One region of the Neorhizobium sp. P12A genome, then DNA from elsewhere that is predicted to be linked to it. Evidence: predicted binding sites of a transcription regulator. Region 1 holds the regulator's gene; the other holds the start of a gene.
The links. The regulator HrcA, encoded in region 1, represses chaperone genes, less so after heat shock. The targets are predictions, from matches to a motif close to GTTAGCACTCNCNNNNNGNGAGTGCTAAC.
Positions count from the first base shown of each region.

Region 1 (4,183 bases):
CTGCTGCCCATCGATTTTCTCCTTCCGTTTCAAAGCCTCGACGACCTGGTCCAGCGCGTCGAAGCGCGTGTTCCAGATCCGGCGGCGTGCTTCGATCCACGCTGCCTCCTCCTCGAGCGCGCGCAGGCTGAGCCTGCAGGTCCGCACGCGCCCGACCTTCTCCGTCGTAACCAGCCCCGCCTGTTCCAGGATGCCGACGTGCTTCTTCATGCCCGTAAGCGTCATGTGGAACTTGTCTGCGAGTTCCGTGATCGAAGCATCCGCACCGCCGAGCTGCTCCAGAACGCCGCGTCGCGTGGCGTCCGAGAGTGCGGCAAAGGAGGCATCAAGGCGACCTGTCGAAAACTGAACCATTTGGTTCAGTGTTAGCATGCGAAACGGCGTCGCGCAACAGGCCGGCCAGCGGCAGAGCCTCCGAACGACGTCCACGCAAAGACGAAAGGCATCAAACAAAAACGCCGCGCGTCGAAAGACACACGGCGTCATTCATTCCAAAATGCAGCTTTGCGCCGATCAGGCGTCCTTTTCGTCGAGCGGACTATTGGCGCCCGACTCGGATGCCTCGACGATTTTCGGGCCGCCCTTGGCGACGCCGACCATGGCAGGGCGCAGAACGCGCTCGCCGATGATGTAGCCGTCCTGCACGACCTGCACGACCGTGTTGTTCGGCACTTCGGCATTCGGCATTTCGAACATGGCCTGGTGGAAGTTGGGATCAAACTTCTGCCCGACCGGATTGATCTTGCGCACGCCGTGCCGCTCAAGAGCGGACAGCATGGAGCGTTCGGTCATTTCCATGCCTTCGATCAGGGTCGTGAGGCCTGCGTCAGCCGTCTCGCGGGCTTCTGCGGGAATGGAATCGAGCGCGCGGCGCAGATTATCCGAGACGGTGAGCATATCGCGAGCAAAACCGGCAACGGCGTAGGACTTGGCGTCCTTGACCTCGCGCTCCGTACGGCGACGCAGATTGTCCATGTCGGCGGCGAGACGAACGAAGCGCTCACGCACGTCGGCGTTCTCAGCCCTCAGAAGTTCGACGGGATCCGGTTCGGCCGAGACCTGATCGACGGCATCGGCATTCTCCTGCGCGATATCCGCAAAGTTGTCGGCCGCCGTGGCATCAGGTCCGTTTTTCGTTGTTTCGTCGGTCATGACGGTCTCCGAATAGTATTGTCCTTGGGATTTGCCCCCGATATCGAGGTTTGGCTCGGAAAAATCAAGACTTTGTCGCGAAGAAGCCTTGTTCTCCGCGGCCATTCGACCTTGAAGCACGCTTCGTCAGGAGCCGGGCCTCGACATCCTGGAAATCAGCTGGGCGGTATAATCCACCATAGGGACGATGCGGGCATAGTTGAGGCGTGTCGGGCCGATTACGCCGACAGCGCCGACAACCTTGTCGTCTTCATCCCGGTAGGGCGCAACGATCAGCGAGGAGCCGGAGAGCGAAAACAGTTTGTTTTCCGAGCCGATGAAGATGCGCACACCCGGGCCGCTCTCCGCCAGATTGAGAATCTCGATCAGGCTGTCCTTCTTTTCGAGATCATCGAAAAGCAGCCGTAGCCGATCGAGATCGTCCGCGCCGACATCTGCGAGAAGGTTGGAGCGACCGCGCACGATCAGTTGGCCCGGCTTGCTCTCGTCTCCGTCGCCGGACCATACCGCGATGCCTCGTTCGACGAGTTCCCTTGACAGAATGTCGAGCTCATGACGGACATTTTCCTTCAGCGACTGAAGCTGCTTGCGCAGTTCCGGCAGCGTCTGGCCCGTCATGTGGGCATTCAGGAAATTCGCCGCTTCCGTCAGCTGGGACGATGTTACGCCGGCTGGCAGCTCGATAATGCGGTTTTCCACCTGGTCATGGTCGCCGACGAGAACCGCAAGAGCCTTCGTCGGCTCGAGGCGAATGAATTCGACATGCTTTAGCACCGCATCGTTCTTGGCGGTTATGACGAGACCGGCACCGCGGGAAATGCCCGACAACATGCGGCTTGCTTCGCTCATGACGGCTTCCATCGGCTGGTCGCGGTTGCTGCCGCGAACCTGCCGGTCGATGTTGGCGCGGTCTTCGGCCGAGAGATCGCCGACCTGCATGAAGGCATCGACGAAAAAGCGCAATCCGACCTGGGTCGGCAACCGTCCTGCACTGATATGCGGGGAATAGATCAGGCCGAGCTCTTCCAGATCGCTCATCACGTTGCGCACGGATGCCGGCGAAAGGGACATCGGCAGCAAACGGGAGAGATTGCGGGAGCCAAGCGGTTCGCCGTGCTCAAGATAGCTTTCGACGATGCGGCGGAAGATTTCCTTCGAGCGTTCGTCCAGCGCAGTAGCGGCATCAGAAACCGGCGTTGTCGGGAACCCCATCTCGTTCTTCAAATCCACTCCGTTGATCCTTGGTAAGGATATAATCAATCAACCGGCATTGGCAAAAGGGAAAATACTGTCGATGAAGCCGACGGCGCGGTCTTGGCTTGCATTTAACCTGAATGTGATTTCGGCCCATCTTTAACGATGAACTATTGCAATCGCGGGAGGCGATGATAGACGGGAATTCCGGCTCTGTTTCAAAGGGAAATTTTCATGCCGGATTCTTCCACATTATTGCTTTTCGCCGCCGCGTCTTTGGTCCTCACCGCAACGCCCGGTCCCGATATGCTGCTGATTGCGTCGCGGAGTGTCAGCCAGGGGCGATCTGCAGGATTTCTCACCTATGCGGGAATAGCTGCCGGCACGTATTGCCACGCTATCGCGGCCGGGCTTGGGCTATCCCGCCTCTTTCTCACCGTGCCTGTCGCCTACGAAGTCGTGCGCTGGGCCGGCTGCGTCTATCTGCTCTATCTCGCCTACAAGACGGTCAGAACACGAGGATCCGCCTTCGCTCCCTCTTCCTCGCTCATGCGACGCTCGGGCAAGCGGATTTTCGTGGAAGGTCTCGCCACCAATCTCCTCAACCCGAAAATGGCGCTTTTCGTGCTGGCGCTCTTTCCGCAATTCGTCGAGCCAGCAGGTAGCCCTCTGCTCCTGCAGATGGTTCTCCTCGCTACGATCTTGAACGGAGTGGGCTTCATCGTGAACGGCACCGTCATCTATTTGGGAAGCCACATCCGCACCCGGCTCTCTGCAATTCGCCGTTTTCCCAGGCTCCCTCAGTATCTGCTTGCGACCGTCTTTACCGGATTGGCGTGCCGTCTGGCTCTCGGAACGGGAAACTAAAACCCTTCGAGGTCCTGAGGCAGAGGAGCGCAATGATGAGCATTTCGTATTTTGACCCACGGCTCGTGGTTCCGGCCTGCTTTTTCTTTGCAAAAGGCAGTAACCAATCGTAGAAGCGGGTCATCAACATCAGGAGAAAAGAATGCGCCCTTCAGGCAGAAAAACCGACCAGATGCGCAAGGTCTCGTTCGAGCGCAATTTTTCCAAGCATGCCGAGGGATCGTGCCTGGTGAAGTTCGGCGATACCCATGTGCTCTGCACGGCGAGCCTGGAAGAAAAGACGCCGCCGTGGCTGCGCAACACCGGCAAGGGCTGGGTCACCGCCGAATACGGCATGCTGCCGCGCGCGACCGGCGAGCGCATGAAGCGTGAAGCTGCCGCCGGCAAGCAGGGCGGCCGCACCCAGGAAATCCAGCGCCTGATCGGTCGCTCGCTGCGCGCCGTGGTCGACCTGGTGGCGCTCGGCGAACGCCAGATCACCATCGACTGCGACGTCATCCAGGCCGATGGCGGCACGCGTACGGCATCGATAACAGGCGGCTGGATCGCGCTCTACGATTGCCTGAAATGGATGGAAAGCCGCAACATGATCAAGGTCGACCGGGTGCTGAAGGACCATGTCGCCGCCATCTCCTGTGGCATCTTTGCCGGCCAGCCGGTCATCGACCTCGACTATCTCGAGGATTCATCCGCCGAGACCGACGCCAATTTCGTCATGACCGGCGCCGGCGGCATCGTCGAGATCCAGGGCACGGCGGAAGGCACGCCATTCTCGGAAGAAGAATTCAGCGCGCTGATGGGCCTTGCCAAGGCCGGCATCGCCGATCTGGTGTCGCTGCAGAAGCAGACGGTCGCCTGACACCAAAGGGACGCAGCCGATGAACCCAATGCTGGAAGGCATTCTGGAGACCGCGCTCTACGCTGAAGATCTTGACGCAGCCGAAGCCTTCTATGAGGGCACGCTTGGGCT
Region 1 covers NZ_QOVX01000002.1:322,127-326,309, reverse strand. The annotation lists gene DTW90_RS07605 (metalloregulator ArsR/SmtB family transcription factor) at 1-354, opposite strand, end outside; gene DTW90_RS07610 (SRPBCC family protein) at 1-11, opposite strand, end outside; gene grpE (nucleotide exchange factor GrpE) at 514-1,152, opposite strand; gene hrcA (heat-inducible transcriptional repressor HrcA) at 1,279-2,364, opposite strand; gene DTW90_RS07590 (LysE family translocator) at 2,581-3,213, shown strand; gene rph (ribonuclease PH) at 3,356-4,072, shown strand; gene DTW90_RS07580 (VOC family protein) at 4,092-4,183, shown strand, end outside.

Region 2 (4,183 bases), on a different contig from region 1:
CGCGCCGCGTCTACGAGGACGACAGGCTTGTTTTTATAAGCGAAGACGGAATCGCGGGCGATGACATCCACGCCGGAAAGTTTGGCGAGGTCGGTGATCAGATCTTCGGTGATGCCATCGGAGACGTAGTCCTCCTTTGGATCGCCGCTGAGGTTGGCAAACGGTAGGATCGCGACCGACGTGCGTTGTGGCATTGTGGGGTTACCCCACTCGAACTGCCACGCGAAGGCGGATACAACCATCAGCAGCGCTGCAATCCCGATTGCCGACAGGACTATGGTGCGGACACTCGGCCGACGGGACCTTGCTGGAACTTCTCCCGCCTTGCTGGAATCGAGATGAACACGGTAGACCCGAACCGGGTCCGGAATGTTCTTGAGCCGCAGCTCGCCAAGGTTTGTGAAGCCCACGTCAGTCTTGTGAAAGACGTGATCGAATGCGGTGCCCGATATGCAGATGCCGCCAGGCTCGGCCAAGCCCTCCAGCCGCGCGGCAACATTGACGCCGTCACCGTAGAGATCGTCGTCCTCGACGATAACATCGCCGAGGTTCACGCCGATACGAAAGCGAATTTTCCGCGCTTCCGGGACGGCCGGATCGTGCTCGGTCATCCTTCGTTGGATCGCTGCGGCGCACTGGACTGCATCGACCACGCTGGCAAACTCGACCAGCGCACCGTCTCCCATGAGTTTGATGATATGGCCTCGAAACTCCGCAACAGCAGGGTCAAAAAGCTCGCGCCGGCAAATCTTCAGCCGTTCCAGCGTGCCGACCTCCTCATTCCCCATGAGGCTGCTGTAGCCCACTACGTCAGCGGCCAAGATCGCGGTAAGCCGGCGCTCCATATCTCTGCCTTACTCGCTCCACGCTGGGCTCAGGCAATTTTTGCAAGGTAATCCCCTAGAACGCTATTCTCGAATTCCCCATGTGTCCAGCCGGTCCATGTCATCATCGGGGGTTCTCCGCCCTACAGGGCGTGACGTGAGAATCGGCTGGAGCAAGACAAATGCAGAACCATTGGCGGCGGCGAAATAACCGCAATTTTCAACTCACTTGATCGGCTGTCTTATTGCAACGAGCTCAATTCTCAGTCCGCGGCGGAGTTTGGCTCTGCAGGCCTGACTTCCTTGATGTTCGGGCAGGCCGTTCCCGGGTCTGAGTTTCCTCAAAGGTCGTTCTATCTCCAAAGATCCTCCTTCGCCTTCGTCTTTTTTGTGAATTCAATCATATCGCGTCTGCCGAGGTGGCCGCCATTCGGCAGTATGTGCCTCTCATTTCACACAAAGCCAGAAGAGAATCCTTACCTAAAATCCGCCGGTCCAAGGACAATCAGGTTCTTGCGCTCGGAGGCGTAAACCCGCATGGCGACCTCAAGTATCCTGGTTCGAATTCTATCGAATGCGGCAAGATAGTCTGGTTCCGATGGGTTTGACTGTGTCGGCTCCATTCTTAGTGCATCAGCTTCTACCAGGAACCGAATTTCAAACATGCCATCGTATCCCAGAAAGCGAACGCGCTTGGCCGCTTCGTCAAAGCTTCTGGCACTGTTAGGAAAAGTGATTGTCATGGCGGGTCCTCCAGGCCCTAGGCGTTCAAATCGTGCCTGCTTTCGATCCCAGCCAGCCAACGGAATCACTCGGTTGTCCCAGCATCCTTGGCCAGGGCTGTTTCGATCTCGTGCGAAGATACGGTTACGCGCTGCCTTCTACCCACGACCGTTGCAATCGCGGGTATTTCGAGCTGAGTGGACGTCCTCCTAAAGACCGGGAACGACAAGCCTTCAATTTCCTCCTCATCGACAATGAGTCTATAGGTGCCAGCCTCAAATGGCTTCACGAACGAGCTCAGCTCAAAGGGATGAGTAAAGGTGATTTCAGTCTCAATGGTGCGTTCCGTCATGGCTGACCTCGAAGGTGATGGGATGCCTATTTGCGTTCGTCGCTAGCAGACCTCGTCCTCTGCCGGATCGAACGACTTCAAATCACGGCTACCAGAGAACGCCTCTCAACGTGACATAGACGATGAAAGCGACGCTGAGTGCGGGCGTGGATTTGATAAGGAATTCGATAACGTGGAAGCGATGCATCGATCGCCCAAAGTTTTTCGATAGATTCAGGCTAAAGGCGGAAGACATGACGTCCTCCTTTTTTGGGGCTGGGGCACTCTGTGCACCCACACTCTGCAGCGCCCGTTTCAGATGCTGCAGGTAGTCAATATGTGGGGTCGGTGGATAGGACTTGCAATGCTCGAAGAACCCGGCGTTTGGAGCCGTAACATTTCGGACTGTTTGCTGCCTTAGCGATGACGACTCCACCCGCAGGTGAGCGTCTTCATTGTCGCCCTCCTCTGCATTGAAAGATCTATAGCGCTTTGCCGCCAATGATTTCGGTCTGTCCGTATGCCAGCGCCATTGCGATTTCAGATTTCAGGTCCCTAAACAATTTAATTAAGACCCAAACGATTTTAAGAAAGGGGGTCGCATCATTCCGTAGCTGTTCATTGCTCGGCGAAAATAACTCGGCCAGATGCTACCAACGCACGAATCTCGCTAGCACTCTCAACATAAGACTGCTAAAACGACTTATCGGGATCGGCCATTCGGCTGCGCTCCCGTCGAGGAACCCAGCAATGACAGAGATAAATTTTCGGCCGTTACACGACCGCGTCGTCGTGCGTCGGATCGCGGCTGAAGCCAAGACCAAGGGCGGCATCATCGTTCCGGACACCGCCAAGGAAAAGCCGCAGGAAGGCGAAATTGTAGCCGTTGGAGCTGGCGCGCGCGATGAGAGCGGCAAGATCGTGCCTCTTGATGTCAAAGCGGGCGACCGCATCCTGTTCGGCAAATGGTCCGGAACCGAGATCAAGTTCAACGGCGAAGACCTGCTGATCATGAAGGAAGCCGATGTGATGGGGGTGATCGCCTGATCTTCGGCCTCATCTTTATTCTTTTCATGACGACCATTGGGCGATCAGCCCGGGAGTTTTTCCATGTCTGCCAAACAAATCAAATTCGGCCGTGATGCGCGCGAACAGCTGCTGCGCGGCGTCGACATTCTTGCTGACGCGGTAAAGGTCACGCTTGGTCCCAAGGGCCGTAACGTCGTGATCGACAAGTCCTTCGGTGCGCCGCGCATCACCAAGGACGGCGTCGCCGTCGCCAAGGAAATCGAACTTGACGACAAGTTCGAAAACATGGGCGCCCAGATGGTGCGTGAAGTGGCGTCGAAGACCAATGACATCGCCGGCGACGGCACCACGACTGCAACCGTTCTCGCCCAGGCGATCGTTCGCGAAGGCGGCAAGGCCGTAGCAGCCGGCATGAACCCTATGGACCTGAAGCGCGGTATCGACCTTGCTGTTGCCGCCGTGGTCAAGGATCTGCTGGCCAAGGCCAAGAAGATCAACACGTCAGAAGAGATCGCACAGGTTGGCACCATTTCTGCCAATGGCGAGAAGGAAATCGGCCAGTATATCGCGGATGCGATGCGGAAGGTCGGCAACGAAGGTGTTATCACCGTCGAAGAAGCCAAGACCGCTGAAACCGAACTCGAAGTCGTCGAAGGCATGCAGTTCGACCGTGGATATCTGAGCCCCTATTTCGTCACCAATGCCGAAAAGATGGTGGCTGAACTGGAAGATGCCTACGTGCTTCTGCACGAAAAGAAGCTTTCCAACCTGCAGGCTATGCTACCGATCCTCGAAGCCGTCATTCAGACCGGCAAGCCACTTCTTATCATTTCCGAAGATGTCGAAGGCGAAGCTCTTGCTACGCTCGTCGTCAACAAGCTGCGCGGTGGCCTAAAGATCGCTGCTGTCAAGGCTCCTGGCTTCGGCGACCGGCGCAAGGCCATGCTTGAAGACATCGCTATCCTCACAGGCGGCACTGTCATCTCCGAAGACCTCGGCATCAAGCTCGAATCCGTAACGCTCGACATGCTCGGCCGTTCGAAGAAGGTTTCGATCTCCAAGGAAAACACCACGATTGTCGACGGCGCTGGCGCCAAGTCCGACATCGAAGGCCGCGTTGCGCAGATCAAGGCTCAGATCGAAGAAACCTCTTCTGATTATGACCGCGAAAAGCTGCAGGAGCGCCTTGCCAAGCTCGCTGGTGGCGTTGCCGTCATCCGCGTCGGCGGCTCGACGGAAGTCGAAGTCAAGGAAAAGAAGGACCGCATCGACGACG
Region 2 covers NZ_QOVX01000018.1:18,841-23,023, reverse strand. The annotation lists gene DTW90_RS29500 (adenylate/guanylate cyclase domain-containing protein) at 1-845, opposite strand, end outside; gene DTW90_RS29495 (DUF1488 domain-containing protein) at 1,301-1,567, opposite strand; gene DTW90_RS29490 (hypothetical protein) at 1,633-1,899, opposite strand; gene DTW90_RS37315 (hypothetical protein) at 1,988-2,134, opposite strand; gene DTW90_RS29485 (co-chaperone GroES) at 2,629-2,925, shown strand; gene groL (chaperonin GroEL) at 2,989-4,183, shown strand, end outside.
Region 2: a site for HrcA is predicted at 2,548-2,576, ahead of DTW90_RS29485 (co-chaperone GroES). Genes of this name have one in related genera too.